3 regions of the Proteus sp. Marseille-Q3619 genome follow, and region 2 is predicted to be linked to each of the others. Evidence: predicted binding sites of a transcription regulator. Region 2 holds the regulator's gene; each other region holds the start of a gene.

Region 1 (3,291 bases), 220 kb from region 2:
TGTTGTTTGGGTATCAGGGCAGAGCAGTTATTGGTGTTGGAGTTATTTATGCGTTTATTAGTTATTTAGGGCGATTAAATGAACCCTTGATCACATTGACATCTCAGCAATCGATTTTGCAACAGGCGGTAGTCTCTGGTGAGCGTGTTTTTGAACTGATGGATGCGCCTTTACAGCACTACGGTTCATCATCACATTCCATCACTCAAGGTAATATCGATGTTAACTCTCTTTGGTTTGCGTATCGTGATGAGCAATGGGTATTAAAAGATATCAATTTAACTATTTCTGCTCGTCATTTTGTCGCATTCGTTGGGCATACAGGGAGTGGCAAAAGCACTCTAGCAAGTTTATTAATGGGAAATTACCCTTGGCAAAAAGGAAATATCCATTTAGATGGGCAACCTTTAGAGGACTATTCTCATACTGCATTACGCAGTGGTATTGCAATGGTGCAGCAAGATCCCGTTTTATTATCAGGTTCACTGCATGACAACATTACGTTAGGGCGTGAATGTGATGAGTCACATTTATGGCAGGTATTAGAAACAGTTCAACTTGATCAATGGGCTAAAGCCTTACCTGAAGGACTACAAACAGAACTCGGTGAGCAAGGTAGCCGCTTATCCGCTGGACAAAAACAATTACTTGCATTGGCGCGTGTATTATTAATACCTCCTCGTATTCTTATTTTGGACGAGGCAACAGCAAATATTGACTCAGGAACAGAACAAGCCATACAGAAGGCGCTAAAAGTAGTTAGGGAAAAAACAACACTGATTGTTATTGCTCATCGACTTTCCACTATTATTGAAGCCAATGAGATTGTGGTGCTTCATCGTGGTGCAATTGTTGAACAGGGTGATCATGCTAAGTTACTTTCACAAAAAGGGCGATACTATAATATGTATCAATTACAGCAAGTCAGAGAGTCTTTACAAGAACAGGAACCTGTTGAAGTAGAATAATAACCTTAAATAAAAAATATAATTTTAGAGGGCACATCATCTTTATGTATGTGTCCTTTTTTATTTCCTCATTATCTCGCTTTTATCAAAATAGCAGCCGTATTTTTGCACCAACTCGGTGAGTTTTTTCATTTTAACTATTTCAATAATTTAATTTCTATTTAAATATCAATTAATTAAATAATGGCATGCCTTTTGCTTTTCTATATGAGCTTTGTTCTTTCAAATATCGACGAGGTTTATATGAAATATATCATCGCCATTATTAAGCCATTTAAATTAGAAGAGGTAAGAGAGTCGCTTTCTGATCTGGGTATCAAGGGAATGACAATCAGTGAAGTCAAAGGTTATGGACGACAAAAAGGGCATGCAGAGCTTTATAGAGGAGCTGAGTACGAAGTTAATTTTCTCCCCAAAGTAAAAATAGAACTCGCTATTTGCGATGAGCAACTTGAGTCAGTTATGCAAGTGATTATGCAAGCGACTGATACAGGGAAGGTTGGAGATGGAAAAATTTTTGTTTTGGAATTATTGCAGGCAGTCCGTATTCGTACTGGCGAGTCTGGTGATGAAGCTCTTTAAAGGAGATATTCGATGAAACGCTTACTTTCTTTGTTATTAATGTTAGTGCTTACACACTTTTCATCATCCGCATTTGCGACTGAAACAGTAATTGTTGATAAAGCTGATAACGGTTTTATGTTGATATGTACTGCTTTGGTCTTTTTTATGACTATACCTGGTATTGCTCTGTTCTATGGCGGGTTATTAAGAGGGAAAAACGTACTTTCTTTGATCACGCAAGTGATGATGATCTTCAGTGTTGTTGTTATTCTTTGGGTTATATTTGGCTACAGTCTGGCATTTACCGCAGGTAATAAAATTTGGGGTGGGTGGTCACTTACTTTTTTGAATAACGTATCACTAGATTCACTCTCTGGTTCAATTAATCAGTATGTACATATTGCTTTTCAAGGATCTTTTGCTGTTATCACTGTTGCATTGATTGTTGGTGCATTAGGCGAGCGAGTCCGTTTTTCCGCACTGCTTATTTTCACGGTTATTTGGTTTACGTTTTCTTATATCCCTATTGCGCATATGGTATGGGGAGAAGGTGGTTGGTTAATCGATGATGGTGCATTAGATTTTGCAGGGGGAACTGTCGTGCATATTAATGCGGCTATTGCGGCTCTTGTTGGTGCTTACTTACTTGGTAAGCGACGTGATAGCCAGCATACAGCGCTTAAACCTCATAATTTACCAATGGTCTTTACAGGTACAGCGGTACTCTATATTGGTTGGTTTGGTTTTAATGCAGGTTCTGCTGGTAGTGCAAATGCGATTGCGGCTTTAGCATTTCTAAATACAGTAATTGCAACCGCAGGCGCTGTACTTTCTTGGACGGCATCAGAATGGATCACCAGAGGAAAACCTTCCATGCTAGGCAGTTGTTCAGGTTGTATTGCTGGATTAGTGGCGATTACACCGGCTGCTGGCACGGTCGGAGTGATGGGGGCTTTATTTATCGGTGTAATGGGGGGCATTATCGGGCTTTGGGGCGTTGTTGTTTTAAAGCGCTGGTTAAAAGCGGATGATGTTTGTGATGTTTTCGGTATCCACGGTACTTGTGGTATCGCAGGTTGCCTATTAACCGGGGTATTTACGGCTTCATTCTTAGGTGGAGTAGGATATAGCGATGGTATGACACTCAGCAAACAAGTTTTAATTCAATTAATGAGTGTTGTGATCACCGTGATTTGGTCTGGTGTTGTCGCTTATACAAGTTTTAAAATCGCAGATAAGTTGGTGGGTTTACGTGTTTCAGAAGAGGAAGAGCATGATGGATTAGATTTAACAACTCATGGTGAAAGAGCTTATCAACAATAATTGTCTATTCCCCCTCGTTTGAGGGGGGAATATGCCAAGATATTATTTTGAATGTTTAGTACGTTTTTGGCGAATAACCCCTTCTTGAACAGAAGACGCGACTAGTTGACCATTTGTATTAAAGAATTTACCTCTCACAAATCCTCTACCGCCTGATGCTGAAGGGCTTTCAATCACATAAAGTAACCAATCATCTACACGGAATGGGCGATGAAACCACATAGAATGGTCAATCGTAGCGACCTGTAGACTTGTATCCATAAAGCCTAAGCCATAAGGTTGGAGAGCGGTTGGTAAAAAATCAAAATCAGAAACATAACCAAGCAAGTATTGATGCAAGAAAGGATCTGATGGCATTTCACCACGACTACGATACCAAACATAGCGTTCAGCAGGTGCTTTAGAGTAGCCAAAAGGGCTAAAATATTGCACTGGA
Region 2 (3,291 bases):
ACTACTTTTTCTGTTTCATCACTTTCAATACGTCCATGAGGGATAGCCAAACCACCCCCAATCCCTGTTGTACCGACTTTTTCACGCGTCAATAAGGCTTCAAATATCAGTGTTTCGGGTAAATTAAGTGCTTTTGCTGCATTTTCACTGATAATTTCTAACGCGCGCTTTTTACTCGTGCAATGTACATCATTATGCGTACATGCCAGAGAAAGTACGTCGCTAATATTCATCTTTGTATCGTTGTTCATTGTCTTATTCACTTAGACCAGCAAACCAGATGCCACAAAGTGACATCTGGTTTTTCGTTACTGATATTGATTAGGCGTTGGTTTAAACCGAGTCATAAACAACGCAGTAACTTCGCCGATTGTATCTCCATTTCACAATGGGAAATGAATTAATGTTGTCTCAGTTTATCTTTGTGTTTGGTTAATTGACGAGCCAGTTTATCCATTAATCCATCAATTGCTGCGTACATATCTTCTGCTTCTGCAGAGGCATGCAATTCACCGCCATTAACTTGAATGGTCGCTTCCGCGATTTTATTAACTTTCTCGACTTTCAGGATAACCTGAACGTTATTAATTTTGTCAAAGAACTGAGGTAATTTCGCGCTTTTTGCTTTGACGGTATCACGCAGAGCATCGGTTAATTCAATATTATGACCAGTGATTTGAAGTTCCATAGTGTCTTCCTTCTCAATTATGCTCAAACCAACTCTTTGCGTTGATTTGAAGGCGGGATGGATAATGACTCTCTATACTTCGCAACAGTGCGTCGAGCAACTTGTATTCCAAGTTCTGCGAGCATATCAGCCAGTTTACTATCACTAAGTGGTTTCGCTGGATTTTCTGCTGCGATTAGTTTCTTCACTAAAGCCCTGATTGCTGTTGAAGAGGCTTCGCCTCCGCTATCAGTATTCACATGGCTAGAGAAAAAATACTTCAATTCGAAAATTCCTCTCGGGCAATGCAAAAATTTTTGCGTTGTCACGCGAGAAATGGTGGATTCGTGCATTTCAACCTGTTCAGCAATATCGGCTAACACTAGGGGTTTCATATGCTCTTCACCCAATTCGAAAAATGCCTGCTGTGTGTCAACAATGCAATGAGCGACTTTTAATAATGTCTCATTACGGCTTTCTAAACTTTTTATCAGCCATTTGGCTTCTTGTAAATTGTCACGAATAAATTTTCCATCGCTTTCATTTTGAGTCGATTGACCTAAAGCTGCATAAGTCTCATTTATTCGTAGGCGAGGAATGCTATCTGTATTTAACTCAACTTGCCAGCGTTCACCTGATTTTTTTACCAGTATATCTGGAATAACATACTCTGACTCGCCTGTATCAATACTTAATCCGGGCTTAGGATCAAGAGACTGGATCATCTCAATAACAGATTTTAGTGTCTCTTCTCGTAACTTTGTTTGACGCATCAATTGACGAAAATCACGGTTACCTAACAACTCTAAATATTGGCTAATAACTAACTGCGTTTCTTTAAGATAGGGGGTTTCTGTTGAAAAAGCGGATAGCTGAATCAAAAGACACTCTTTTAAATCACGAGCAGCAACACCAATAGGATCAAAGCGTTGAATACGTTTTAATACGGCTTCGACTTCATCAAGCTCTAATTCATCATCGCCCATTCCAGAAAGGATGTCATCTGTTGTGACCGTTAAATATCCTGTTTCATCAACAGCATCGATAATACTTATCGCAATCGCTCTGTCTGTTTCTGAAAATGGCGTGAGATCAGCCTGCCATGTTAGGTAATCTTGCAATGAGGCAGTTGTTTCACCTTGATACAATGGAAGCTCATCATCAGTATAGTCATTACTAGTGCCAGAAGGCGTGCCCGCGGTGTAGATCTCTTCCCATTGAGTATCCAAAGGGAGATCATCAGGCATCTCTTTTTGCTCTAAAGCATCCAGCGTGTCGAACTCTTCAACTCCGTTTTCAGTTGTTGTTTCTGTTGTAGAGTCTGACTGATTCTCTGTATGAGAGGTCTCATCTGAAACGGGATCTTGTTGATCGTCGTCTTGTTCTAGAAGTGGGTTAGACTCAAGCGCTTGCTGAATTTCTTGTTGTAATTCAAGCGTCGAAAGTTGCAACAAACGAATAGCCTGTTGTAGCTGTGGCGTCATTGCCAGTTGCTGACTAAGACGAAGTTGCAGACTTTGTTTCATAATAATGCGATGAGTCCTTTGCTGTTGTCATCCATGACAGAGTAAAAGTGAATCAAAGATTACAGGCGGAAGCCTTCACCTAAGTAAACACGTTTAACTTGCTCATTTTCAAGAATTTCTTCTGGTGAACCATGAGCGATAAGGTGACCTTGGCTGACGATATAAGCACGTTCACACACATCTAATGTTTCACGAACGTTATGGTCAGTAATCAGTACACCTAATCCATAATCACGTAGATGCTGGATAATTTTTTTAATATCTAATACCGAAATAGGGTCAACACCCGCAAAAGGTTCATCTAATAAAATGAATTTAGGGTTTGCTGCCAATGCCCGCGCGATTTCAACGCGGCGGCGTTCTCCCCCTGATAATGATTGCCCTAAGCTGTTACGTAAGTGGCTGACATTAAACTCTTCTAGCAGTTCTTCTGCTCGATCTTTTCGTTCTTCAGGCGTTAAATCATGGCGGATTTCTAAGATCCCCATAATGTTGTCATAAACGCTTAAGCGTCTAAAAATAGACGCCTCTTGAGGAAGATAGCCAATGCCTTTACGTGCTCGTTCATGTAACGGTAACAGCGTAATGTCTTCATCATCAATTGTAATACTACCTGCATCACGAGCGACAATGCCAACAACCATATAGAATGTGGTTGTTTTACCTGCACCATTTGGTCCAAGTAAGCCGACAATCTCACCTGAATTAACGTTCAGGCTTACATCACCGACGACGGTGCGCCCTTTGTATGCTTTCGCTAAATTTTCAGCTTTTAACAGCGCCATAAAGTGTTACTTACCTTTGTTGTTAACACCAGGGCCTTTCTCTTGCAACTGGGAAGGCAGTAAAACAGTAGTCACTTGTTTACCTTTACCGCTAAAAGCTTCCATTTGCTGAGTTGGGACGAGATAAGTGATCTTATCACCGGTGATATTACTGTCTAATTGTTCAAGATAGGCTTTACCCGTTAAGGTCATTAACTCTTTATCCATTTCATAGGTCATTTTCTCGCCACGACCTTTGATAGGTTTACCATCATCTTGTAACTGATAAAAAGTCACTGGGTTACCAAAAGCTTCTATTACGATCCTTTTGGAG
Region 3 (3,291 bases), 800 kb from region 2:
CTGCGACAGTTGGGATCTCTTTTGCTTCTTCTGGTGGTAAGTCATAGAGGTTTTTATCCATAGCATCACCTGGGTGAATTTTATTGATAATGCCATCGAGACCAGCCATTAACTGAGCCGCAAACGCTAAATAAGGGTTTGCTAAAGGATCTGGGAAACGTACTTCTATACGGCGCGCTTTCATGCTGGCAACCACAGGAATACGAATTGACGCTGAGCGGTTACGTGCAGAGTAAGCGAGCATTACAGGGGCTTCAAAACCTGGGACTAAACGTTTGTAAGAGTTAGTCGTTGGGTTAGTAAATGCATTTAGCGCACGAGCGTGTTTGATAATACCGCCGATGTAATACAGCGCCATTTCAGATAATCCGCCGTATTTGTCACCTGCAAATAGGTTTACACCGTTTTTAGACAGTGACATATGGCAGTGCATACCTGAGCCGTTATCACCCACTAATGGTTTTGGCATAAAGGTCGCTGTTTTACCAAATACGTGAGCTACGTTTTGTACCACGTATTTATAAATTTGGGTTTCATCTGCTTTTTTGGTCATGGTATTAAAGCGAGTAGCCACTTCATTTTGACCCGCAGTTGCTACTTCATGGTGATGAGCTTCAACGACTAAGCCCATTTCTTCCATGATGTTACACATAGTAGAACGAATATCTTGTGATGAATCGACGGGTGGCAGTGGGAAATAACCACCTTTAACCATCGGGCGGTGGCCTTTGTTGCCGTCTTCATATTTGGTATTGGTGTTCCATGCCGCTTCAATATCGTTGATAGCGTAAGATGCGCCGGAAATATCGTTTTTGAAACGAATATCATCAAATAGGAAGAACTCTGGCTCTGGCCCAAACAGTACTGTGTCTGCGATACCACTTGATTTTAAATAGTCTTCAGCACGTTTTGAGATAGAACGTGGGTCGCGATCATAGCCTTGCATTGTGCCAGGTTCTAAAACGTCACAACGAATAATCAGAGTTGGATCTTGGAAAAATGGATCAAGCATTGCGGTTGTTGCATCTGGCATCAGCACCATGTCTGATTCGTTAATGCCTTTCCAGCCACCAATAGAAGAGCCATCGAACATTTTTCCTTCTTCAAAGAAATCATCGTTAACCTGATGAGCCGGAATAGTAAGATGTTGTTCTTTACCGCGGGTATCAGTGAAACGTAAGTCAATATATCTAACTTTATGTTCTTCAATCATGGATAATACATGTTCAAGGGACATAGGAACTCTCCTGGCGAATGGTTTTATTGAGTGCAGTGGCCTTACACATTTTTTCGGTGAATTTTTTGCTCACCTAAATTCTATTGCGAAAAGCATGCCAACTTATCTAAAAAGGGATATATACTGTATTGATGAAGTTTAGTGTAGAATATCTCCTGTGATTTTTTAATTATTGCACAAAGTTGGTGCAAATTAAGCCTAATTAGTTGCACTGTTTTGGTGCAAACGAACGGATGCTACTAAATTCTGAGGCGTGAAAAGGATCACAATTCAATTAATTGCATATTGTTAAGCAATCATTATTGTGATCTTGTTTAGTCTCTCGTCTAAAGCGTGTACAATACTGCGCTTATTTCTACAATGCCTGAGGCAAATTTTGTGATCGAAAACTTGCGTAATATCGCCATCATCGCCCACGTTGACCATGGTAAAACAACTATCGTCGATAAATTACTACAGCAATCTGGTACGTTCGGCGAACGTGAAACCGTTGCTGAGCGCGTGATGGACTCAAATGATCTCGAAAGAGAGCGCGGAATTACTATTCTTGCGAAAAATACAGCGATTAAATGGAATGACTATCGTATCAATATCGTAGATACCCCAGGACACGCCGACTTCGGTGGTGAGGTAGAACGCGTTATGTCTATGGTAGACAGCGTTCTATTGCTGGTTGACGCGATGGATGGCCCAATGCCACAAACTCGTTTTGTGACACAAAAAGCATTTGCTAACAACTTAAAACCAATCGTTGTTATCAATAAAGTTGACCGCCCTGGTGCGCGTCCAGACTGGGTTGTTGATCAGGTATTTGACCTGTTCGTAAACTTAGGTGCAACTGACGAACAACTTGATTTCCCAATTATCTATGCATCTGCATTAAACGGTATTGCGGGAACAGATTACAATGACATGGCTGAAGATATGACTCCGTTATATGAAGCTATTGTCAAATATGTAGAGCCACCAAAAGTTGATCTGGACGGCACATTCCAGATGCAAATTTCTCAGTTGGACTACAACAACTACTTAGGTGTTATCGGTATCGGTCGTATCAAGCGTGGTAAGGTTAAACCTAACCAGCAAGTGACTATCATCGATAGCGAAGGTAATACTCGTAACGGTAAAGTCGGTAAAGTGTTAGGTCACTTAGGCTTAGAACGTATTGAAGTTGAAGTAGCAGAAGCTGGCGATATCATCGCAATTACAGGCTTAGGCGAACTGAATATTTCTGATACGATTTGCGAAACAGGTGCTGTTGAAGCATTACCTGCATTAGCTGTTGATGAACCAACTGTTAGCATGTATTTCTGTGTTAATACTTCACCTTTCTGTGGTCGTGAAGGTAAGTTTGTGACTTCTCGTCAGATTTTAGATCGTCTGAAAAAAGAGTTAGTCCATAACGTAGCATTACGTGTAGAAGAAACTGAAGATCCAGATGCATTCCGTGTATCAGGTCGTGGTGAGCTTCACCTGTCAGTTCTGATCGAAAATATGCGTCGTGAAGGTTACGAATTAGGTGTATCTCGTCCTAAAGTTATCTTCCGTGATATTGACGGCCGTAAACAAGAGCCTTTCGAACAAGTCACTATCGATATTGAAGAACAGCACCAAGGTGATGTGATGCAAGCGATGGGTGAACGTAAAGGCGAAATGCGTGATATGCAACCAGATGGTAAAGGACGTGTACGTTTAGACTACATTATCCCTAGCCGTGGTCTGATTGGTTTCCGTACTGAATTTATGACCATGACATCAGGTACTGGTTTACTGTATGCAACATTCAGTCACTATGATGATGTTCGTCCAGGTGAAATCGGTCGCCGTAATAACGGTGTTATGATCTCTAATGGCCAAGGTAAAGCCGTTGCTTACGCACTGTATAGCTTACAAGACCGCGGTAAATTATTCGTTACTCATGGTGCAGAAGTTTATGAAGGCCAAGTGATTGGTATTCATACTCGCTCTAATGACTTAACAGTAAACTGCTTAACTGGTAAAAAGCTGACTAACATGCGTGCTTCTGGTACTGATGAGGCGACAACGCTGACTCC

The links. Region 2 encodes sigma-54, which starts transcription at its own class of promoters, with help from an activator protein. Its sites were predicted from a motif close to GTTGGCACANNTTTCGCTNT; they were not measured.
Region 1: a site for sigma-54 is predicted at 1,151-1,170, ahead of glnK (P-II family nitrogen regulator). Genes of this name have one in related genera too.
Region 3: a site for sigma-54 is predicted at 1,320-1,339, ahead of glnA (glutamate--ammonia ligase). Genes of this name have one in related genera too.

Annotation. Positions count from the first base shown of each region.
Region 1 is NZ_CBDIMP010000001.1:2,993,796-2,997,086, forward strand. Features, by position in the region: gene ACWPWK_RS13775 (SmdB family multidrug efflux ABC transporter permease/ATP-binding protein) at 1-968, shown strand, start outside; gene glnK (P-II family nitrogen regulator) at 1,212-1,550, shown strand; gene amtB (ammonium transporter AmtB) at 1,563-2,855, shown strand; gene tesB (acyl-CoA thioesterase II) at 2,898-3,291, opposite strand, start outside.
Region 2 is NZ_CBDIMP010000001.1:2,770,415-2,773,705, forward strand. Features, by position in the region: gene ptsN (PTS IIA-like nitrogen regulatory protein PtsN) at 1-251, opposite strand, end outside; gene hpf (ribosome hibernation promoting factor) at 401-688, opposite strand; gene rpoN (RNA polymerase factor sigma-54) at 712-2,193, opposite strand; gene lptB (LPS export ABC transporter ATP-binding protein) at 2,253-2,978, opposite strand; gene lptA (lipopolysaccharide ABC transporter substrate-binding protein LptA) at 2,985-3,291, opposite strand, start outside.
Region 3 is NZ_CBDIMP010000001.1:1,967,526-1,970,816, reverse strand. Features, by position in the region: gene glnA (glutamate--ammonia ligase) at 1-1,237, opposite strand, end outside; gene typA (ribosome-dependent GTPase TypA) at 1,598-3,291, shown strand, end outside.